One region of the Paenibacillus sp. FSL H3-0457 genome, then DNA from elsewhere that is predicted to be linked to it. Evidence: predicted binding sites of a transcription regulator. Region 1 holds the regulator's gene; the other holds the start of a gene.
What was found. The regulator Rex, encoded in region 1, represses fermentation and respiration genes when NADH is low (regulators of the CRP and FNR family bind a similar motif). The targets are predictions, from matches to a motif close to TTGTGAAATATTTCACAA.
Positions count from the first base shown of each region.

Region 2: MHH25_RS15215 (cytochrome ubiquinol oxidase subunit I) is a predicted target of Rex. The motif match lies at 1,790-1,807, and genes of this name have one in related genera.

Region 1 is NZ_CP150283.1:4,287,281-4,291,955, forward strand. Features, by position in the region: gene MHH25_RS18910 (DUF5590 domain-containing protein) at 1-473, opposite strand, end outside; gene MHH25_RS18915 (amidohydrolase) at 511-1,818, opposite strand; gene MHH25_RS18920 (redox-sensing transcriptional repressor Rex) at 1,805-2,458, opposite strand; gene dinG (ATP-dependent DNA helicase DinG) at 2,678-4,675, opposite strand, start outside.
Region 2 is NZ_CP150283.1:3,417,315-3,421,989, reverse strand. Features, by position in the region: gene MHH25_RS15220 (cytochrome d ubiquinol oxidase subunit II) at 1-348, opposite strand, end outside; gene MHH25_RS15215 (cytochrome ubiquinol oxidase subunit I) at 348-1,712, opposite strand; gene MHH25_RS15210 (MFS transporter) at 2,107-3,498, opposite strand; gene MHH25_RS15205 (LysR family transcriptional regulator) at 3,608-4,489, shown strand; partial or broken gene MHH25_RS15200 (GNAT family protein) at 4,510-4,675, shown strand, end outside.

The sequences.
Region 1 (4,675 bases):
AAGCGATAGTGGTTATGCGTACCGTCTTTATAATACACTTGCCACACATATATTCCATTCACAACTCCGGGCATGATTCGTTTAATCTCACCGGCAGGAACTTCAGAACTGAAGCGATTGCGTATCTGCGCTTCGGACATGCCATTCTGCAGCAGCTCACTGTGTACAGCGTTTGCACCCTTAACCGGTTGATTGTTTGCATCGAATTTAACCCAGACCATAACATCCTGGTTATCCTTGTTTTTGCCGATCAGGGTCCAGTAGATGTTGTCAGAGCCTTCTTTGTCTCCCCAGATGTACTTGCGCAATTCATCATAGGATGTAATGCCCAGTTGCTCCTGTGCTGCTTGTATGGCGAGCGCTTCTTCCTTGCGTTGGTCCTGCGTGACATGGACGTAATAACGCTGAAGTCCAAACAGAATCAGAACCAGTGCAAGCAGCGAAATCCATATCCACTTCTTTTTTTTCTTCAAAAGCCGAACTTCCTTTCCCTATGATGCTGTCCTGCAATTAACGAGCAAGCAGACCATCAAATGCCAATTGAGACTCACGCAAAATGCGTTCTTCATCCAACGTCAGACATTCGCCATGTTTCACCACTTGTTTTCCATCCACCCATACGTGCTCAACATCTTTAGCAGAAGCCGAGTAGATTGTATGTGAGATCAGGTCTGTATGTGGATAGAAATGTGCCTGTTCAATGTCCAAGGCGATAAAGTCAGCCTTCATGCCAACCTGGAGTGCTCCGGTATTGTTCAAGAAGATAGATTTGGCACCGTATGACGTTCCGAGTAATAACGCTTCGCCTGCTGGCACTGCCGTCGGGTCACCAGATACACCTTTGTGGATCAATGCAGCCAGTCTCATTTCCTCGAACATATCCAGGTTGTTGTTGCTTGCCGGTCCGTCTGTTCCGAGTGACACGGTAACTCCAGCTTTCAGCAACGCAGGTACCCGCGCAACACCGGAAGCGAGTTTCAGATTACTTCCCGGGTTATGGGATACAGCCACATCATGGCGGGCCAGAATCTCAATCTCTTCGTCATTCAGATGCACCGCATGTGCAACCAGGGATGGACGAGAGAAAAAGCCCAGTTTCTCCAGATGTGCCACAGGACGCAGTCCATAATCAGCCACGTTCTGCTCGACTTCACGAAGCGTTTCCGACATATGTGTATGAAGGGGAAGGTTTAGGTCGTTCGCGACCTGCACAAGCTTCTCTATGTAGTCAGGAGGGCATGTATATGGGGCGTGTGGCGAGATTACGGTTGTAATGCGACCATCTGCCTGTCCATTCCACTCACGTGCAAACGCTGCCGACTCCTCCAGCTTCCGCAATTGTTCTTCTTCCGAGCACAGCCCGATTACACCACGTGCCAGTGCTGCTCTAACGCCGGATTGCTCCACAACTTTGGCAACTTGATCCATGTGATCGTACATGTCCAGGAAAGCTGTAGTTCCGCCTTTCAACATTTCAAGCACTGATAGCGAAGTTCCCCAATATACATCTTCTGAAGTCATTTTCGCTTCCATCGGCCACATTTTTTCCTGCAACCATACTTGCAATGCAAGATCGTCTCCGTGCCCTCTGAGCAACGACATCGCTGCATGACCATGCGTATTGATCAGACCCGGCAGGAAGAACAGTCCTTTTCCATCCACTTTGGTACAATTTTTGTCTTCATCCGGCAATGTCTCACCAATATGCACAATCTTGTCATTCTCAACAACCATGTATCCGTGGACCACGTTCCATGTTGTGCCGCCTTCATTAACGGCAAATTTGCCGTTGTGAATTACCCATCTATTTGTTGTCATCTTCCTCGTCGTCCTTTCCAGTCTCCAAGTAATAGGCCAAACTAAGCAGATCCGTTGTAAAGTCAGCATGGTGAATGCGGATATGCGGCGGTGTTTTTAGAATGGTTGGTGCAAAATTAAGGATCGCTTCAATTCCTGATTCAATAAGCTGATCGGCTACATTTTGGGCTTCCGTATCCGGAACCGTGATAATTCCGATGCGAATGTTTTCCATTTTAACCGCTTCCGTCAATTCATCCATTGGTTTTACCGTCAAACTGTTGATTTGACTACCTATCTTCGGTCCATATGCATCAAATACAGCAACAATCTTCATGTTGTCTTTCAGATATGCGTTGTAGTTGGACAAGGCTTGACCGAGGTTACCCGCTCCTACCAGAGCTACATTAATTTGCTGATCGATTTTGAGAATGTGACGAATTTTTTCGATCAGATAGGATACATCATACCCGATCCCTTTACGACCAAAATCACCGAAGTAAGCCAGGTCTTTACGAATTTGGGCCGGATTCAGATCCAGCCTCTGTCCAAGCTCTTGAGAAGAAACAGTAGCCACCTCACGCTGATGCAACTCGTTCAAATAACGCAAGTATACAGGCAGACGTCGTACCACCGCTTCCGAAATTTTATCCGATTTCATTCTTGCTCCCCCTTACCAAGGCCACGATAAAATAATAGATGAAAAGATGAGCATTCTGTATAAAACTCAAAGATAAACGTGACATTTTATACGGAATGCTCCTTGTAATTTAGGTTATAAGTTCTTACGTGCAACTGCTTTAATCGGATACGGAAATATCTAATAAAGTTTAACGCCAAACGATAGTGTCATGCAATGATATAACGAACAAAACAACCATTATTTTTGTTCATTAGCAGGTTTTTCCAACCACTCGGTAATTCGTGGAACCATTTGCTCCGTGAGCATATGCTCCATTTTGGGACCAGGTAATGAGTACAAAAAGAATTTACCATAATACGCTTCAATCACCCGTGTATCATAAACAATGACAATTCCTCTGTCCTTCGCTGTACGCACCAACCGGCCAAATCCCTGCTTGAAACGAATGACCGCTTGCGGCACGGACAGTTTCATGAACGGATTTTTCTTCTGTTCCTGAAGCAACTCACTCTTGGCTTCCACCAACGGATGATTCGGTGGCTGGAACGGCAGTCGCACAATAGCGAGACAGGTTAGCGCCTCTCCCGGGATATCTACACCCTCCCAGAAGCTGCTTGTGCCCAGAAGTACCGTAGCTTTGGCATCTTGGAACCTGCGAGTCAATTTGGAACGACTTCCACTGTCAACGCCTTGACCAAGCAACGAGATGTCGTTGCCAGACAGTGCCTCCTTCAGCGGATCATAGACCTGTCGCAACATCTTGTATGAAGTAAACAGAACCATCATGCGTCCACGCGTAGCAATTGCCGTCTCTGCGAGTGATTGCACCAGCATATTAACAAAGTGCGCATCACCCACACTTCCCTTCACACTTGGGAAATCACGCGGAATCACCAGAAGTGCCTGATCGCGATAGTTGAAAGGTGATGGCAACATCGACGTTAATAGCCGATTGTTCTCGGCGGCTTCCTGCAAGCCAAGCTGTTCAATCATGAACTGGAATGACTTATCTACCGAAAGCGTAGCCGATGTAAGCACAACACTTTTCTTTTTATCAAAAAATAAATCCTTAAGTTGTGCACTCACATCTACAGGTACGGCATACAGCTGGAGAGATTTGCTGCGGAATTGGCCGCTGGCTTCCATCCAGTACACCGTTTTGGCGTCATCCATACGCATGAAGAAACGTAGATTCTCCTTCAATGTGGTCAGATCTTTCAGCAGTCCTGTAATGTCCGTGATCAGACTATCCGATTGATAATCATCCTGATCCTCTTTCACTTCAAGCAGCAATTTGTCCCCTTTGCGAACCAAATCGCCCAGAGTCACATAGATCTGGTTCTCCAGATCCTGCAACTCCTGCCATTTTGCAGGTTTCTGAGATGCTTTCAGACGCAGTGAAAATTGCCCCGTCTCTCCCGGTGAAGCATCACTTCGTTCAGGCAAGAGACCAAACAAGGCATCGCTCATACGATCCCACAGCTCCTTAACTTCAAGAGCGAGCGGGAACATCTGATCCACCATGGAGCCCCATTGCACCGAATTTTCATGCCCGGAAAACTGCGAACGAAGCATAGGTAGCTGACCATTACGACTGTCTTTAAATAGGCGGGTCAGTGTATGAACCAAGGTGAAATATTTCATATGCATTCCAAGATGTTTACCAGCGACATCCTCCAGATGATGTGCCTCATCGATCACAAGACTCTCATAGGCTGGCAGCAGCTGATGCGCGGCTTTCACATCCGTAAATAATTTGGAGTGATTGGTGATTACGATATCAGACAACCCTGCTTCATGTTTGGCACGATGGTAGAAGCATTTACGGAACCATGGACAGGATCTTCCCAGACATGATTCGGATTCACTCTGTACGGTCTCCCAGAAGTCCCCTCCGCGTCCGCTAAGGTTAAGTTCCTCATCATCTCCGGTTTCGGTCTGCGTAAGCCAGACGATCATCTGAGCAGCTGTGAAATAATCCTCTTTCGGTGTGGCGAATTCACGTTTATTGATTTTGTGTTCAAATTTGCGCAGGCACAGGTAATGTCCACGTCCTTTGAATACTGCAGCCTTAAACGGGAACGGAACCACTTGAGTAAGCATCGGAATGTCCCGCTCTCTCAATTGCTCCTGCAGATTGATCGTATGCGTGCTAACCATAACTTTCTGTTCTTGCTTCACACTTTCGTAAATAGCAGGCAACAGATACCCTAGAGATTTACCGGTACCCGTTCC
Region 2 (4,675 bases), 870 kb from region 1:
ATACACGATACTTTTTTTGGAACCATAATTTTCGAAAGCATAGAATGAACCACGAATGGCAAGTAAAATGACGGCAATACTTCCCGGAACAAGTAGCGCGGAGCCATAATAGTAAGCAGTATCCGGAAAGAATCCAACGATGCCAATATAGAAAAAGACAAAAAATACATTGGTGATCTCCCAGACCGGTGATAGATAACGGGAGATCAGACGATTAATCAGGTGATCCTGCTTTGTCAGGCGTGCATAAAAGGCGAAGAAACCTGCTCCAAAATCAATGGAAGCTACAATAAGATAGCCGTACAAGAACAGCCAGAGTACCGAAATACCAATTAATTCATAACTCATTATGCCTGGCCCCCTTTCTCGGCTGATTGATCATGCTTCTCCTTCAACCATTTCTCCATCTCGAGTTCAGCAGGATTGTTATTGAACAACCGTCTCAGTACGACGACACACATAACGCCTAGCAGGATGTAGAGAAGCAAGAAGACGAAAAATAAAATTCTCACACTCGGTGAAGAAGTAGCGGCCTCTTCTACCCGCATATAACCTCGGATGATCCATGGCTGCCGCCCGATCTCTGCATAGAACCAACCCATCTCAACGGCCAGAAAAGCAAGCGGTGCACTCAGTGCAACCATACGAAGCATCCACTTGTTAAACTGATTACGTTTCTTCCAGAATACAAACAGGAAGTACAGACTTGATATAGCAAGCAGAGCGAATCCAATACCAGCCATTAGATCAAATAAATAATGCACAAGTAAGGGCGGGTGTTCATCTGGTGGAAATTCGTTCAGCCCGGTTACCTCGGCGTTAAAGTCTCCAAAGGCAAGGAAACTGAGCAGTTTCGGCAAATGAAGAGCGCCTATAATTTCATGTTCTGCATTCAGCCATCCCAAAAAAATCAAATCCGCGCCGCTTTCCGTCTCGAAATGCCACTCGGCAGCTGCGAGCTTCTCCGGCTGATGCTCAGCCAAAAATTTGGCAGACACATCTCCAGCTAAGGAATTTAATAAACTGAATACCAGCACAACGGCCATCATGAGATTCAAGCCTTTTTTGTGGTAGGCCGACACCCCTTTTCTCAGCATCGCAAAGGCTGCTATTCCTGCCAACAGGGCAGCTCCTGTCAGATAAGCCGAGCTTAATACGTGGAATACTTTGGAGAAGGTCGCCGTATTCAGCATCGCTTGTACGGGGTTCACTGCCATGAATTGACCTGCTTCCATGACAAAACCTTCAGGCTGGTTCATGAATCCGTTCACTGTTGTAATAAAAACAGCAGACATGCCTGCCCCGGCGACAATTGGGATGGTCAGCAACCAGTGGATATATGGATTTTTGAACCGATCCCACGTGTACAGATAAATACCCAGGAATATTGCTTCAAAAAAGAATGCAAATACTTCCATAAATAGTGGCAGTGCAATGACATTCCCGGCCAGCTTCATAAAATTCGGCCATACCAGGGCCAACTGCAGTGATATCGCTGTACCTGTCACAACACCAACAGCCACAGAAATGACAAACCCTCTGGACCACCTCTTTGCCATAAGTATGTAATGGTGATCCTTCTTCCGAATGCCGATGAACTCTGCAATAGCAATCATCAAAGGTACACCGACACCAAGCGTTGCAAAAATCACGTGGAACCCGAGCGTCAAACCAGTCACCAGCCTGCTCCATAAAACCGTATCAATAGCCATTCTTTGTGTTGCCTCCTTTCAAACTCTGTTCAATTTAGAAACATTCAATATCAGATTTGGCCAAGCTCAATGCAGAATTGCGAAAAATTTCACAAAGTTAGGTATGACGATATCTTGCCACACCTATAATGCGTTTACTCCTGTAGGCCCCCGATAATAACAATCATTGGATGCCTATTAAAATCTGATATTGATGCACTTAATGTACTAACCAAGCCTATTAATCAAAATTATTATATCTTTATTTTTACCTAATTCAATCAAAGACACGTCTTCTACCCTAAACGTTCAAGAAAGGATCAACTCTTTCTGACAACTTGGTGAAAATCAAAAAATACACCCAATGGAGCTATTGATTCATTGGGTGTAAACGTGTTATTGCACGGAAGATTCTCTATTTTACTTTCTCCGGACTCACCGCACCTGCCTCGCGACGTACGCTCATGATGATCAGTGATGCAGCTAATACCGTAAGGATGATTCCAAGCATCTGAAATCCTGTCACATTGAATGTATCCCCCATAACAATTCCAATCAATAACGACGATAAAATGGTCCCCAGGTAGCGTGATGTATTAAAAATACCCGATGCGACTCCAATCATTTCTTTCGGTGTGCTTTTAAACAGTGCTGCTTGCATACCGACCGCGTTTAGGCCGTTACTTATGCCAAATAAAGCTAAGGCAACAATGATTATGAAGATTGGAGAAGTTTCATTCATAACAACGATCAATATGGATCCAAATGTCATTAAAGAAGCGGATACGATCAGAGCTGGCCGTGATCCTGATCTGTCAATCCAGCGTCCTGCGATCGGAGCAATAATGACTGAGCATAACCCCAAAGCTAGCATGCTCATTCCTGTATGAACTTCGTTGAGATGACGTACCTGCTTCAAATACGTAGGAACTCCAAAAAAAAGTGCGTAAAACAGGATGTTCACCAGCATGTATTGCACATTCACCCAAGTCATCTCGGGATATGAGGCAAACGTTCGCAGAGGGATAAAAGGCGTGGCTGCTTTTAATTCATGTCGGATGAACATGACGAGTGCGATTAACCCGATCCCCCCTGTCAGCAGATGCCATGTTGAAATATCTCCTGTGGAATTTACTGATAGTAAACCGATGAGCAGAGTCACCAAAGCTACCGTAAACATCAGGATACCTGGTGCGTCAATTAACGCAAGCCATGGCCGAATGGACATGTGACCAGAGATAGACGGAGATTGCTCGTCCTTCGGGATTGTTTTCCAGGCGAACCAAAAGCTTGCCATGACAAACGGAATATTAACGAAGAATATGCTGTGCCAGTCCCACCAATGAATCAATACTCCACCAATAAAAGGTCCAACTGCAGCCGCTCCTGAAAGGAATATAGCCAAGGTGGACAAGGCGGAGGCTTGTTTTTCAGTCACGTTCATTCTGACAATCGCCATTCCGACGGCCACCATCATGCTTGTGCCAATTGATTGAACAATCCGGAATACGATGAGCCACGAAAAACTGGGAGACCACGGAGCTAGCATGGACGACACAAAAACAATAACAAGACCCATGAGGAAGATCTTCCTGCGGCCAAACAAATCACTACACTTGCCCATAACGGGTTGAGCGACAGCACTGGCAATATAAAATGATAAAATAATCCACGAAACGGCTGTAAAATTAAGTTGATACACTTGTTGTAGCCTGGAGATTGCCACCGAAATCATGGAGGAATTCAACGGATTCAACATAATTCCGAGTCCAACAGCTAACATCAATCCTTTATTTCGAACGTTCATTGGTGCACCTCTCTCTCTTCTGCTGTTATTTTACTTGAACGTATTCATTTATTCCAACGCATTATATGTTATGATTTGATGAACTAGAAGGAATGAAGGAATGGTGCAAATGGAGCTTCTTCAACTAAAATATTTCCTTACGGTGGCCCGATGCGAGCATGTTACGGAAGCTGCGGGAAAGCTGCATGTCACGCAATCCTCCCTGAGCAAAACGATACAACGATTAGAGGACGACCTTGGAGTCCCTTTATTTGATCGAATCGGGAGAAAGCTGCGACTAAACGACTTTGGAAGAACATTTCTTCAGCGAACTGAAAAAGCCTTATTTGAATTGGAACAAGGAAAGCGGGAAATTGCTGACCTCTCCAATCCGGATCAGGGTACACTGCAATTGGCGGTGACTACGGCGAGCACATTGCCAGGTATACTGCGGGAATTCCGGAAAAACAAGCCGGATATTCAGTTCCATGTGCAAATGGTTTCGTTAGAAAACATGTCCAGACTTCTGCATCGGGGCGAGGTGGACTTTTGTCTCTCCTCCCCTCCGATTGAAGGTGACGATATCGAATGTCAGATACTATATGACGATCCGATTGTAGTCGCTGTTCCTATGGGTCATCGATATGCAGACCGAAGCAGCATTCAATTGACAGAGCTTAAGGACGAGTGGTTTGTTGGGGTGAAGCAAGGGTATGGGGTTCGTGATATGGTGGATTCCGTATGTCAATCCGCTGGTTTCCTACCGAAGTATGTATATGAAGGGGATGAGCCTGCAAGATTAACAGCCCTTGTGGAGGCGGAGATCGGTCTCGCTTTTATACCTAGCACAGCCAGAAACCCGCACGAGCGCATTAAATATCTTCAGGTAGAGGAACACCAGCTCGTTCGGGAAATCGCTCTACTTTCGCACAAAAACAGGTATATTTCCAAAGCCGCTTTAGAGTTTCGCAGCGTAGTTATGGACTATTTCAATGCTATGCCACGAGCATAAATTCAGTCCAGAGGAGTCCATTCGAACATCTGAAATTCCACCGGATAGAGGCTCATATCAATGTGGATAACACCCCTTCCATGAAACTGGCAGAGAGTGTTGGTATGGAATTTGAATGTCTACGTAAAGGGTTTATACACGAAAATAATGAATGGACCGATCACTTGGTGTATTACAAAAATTATA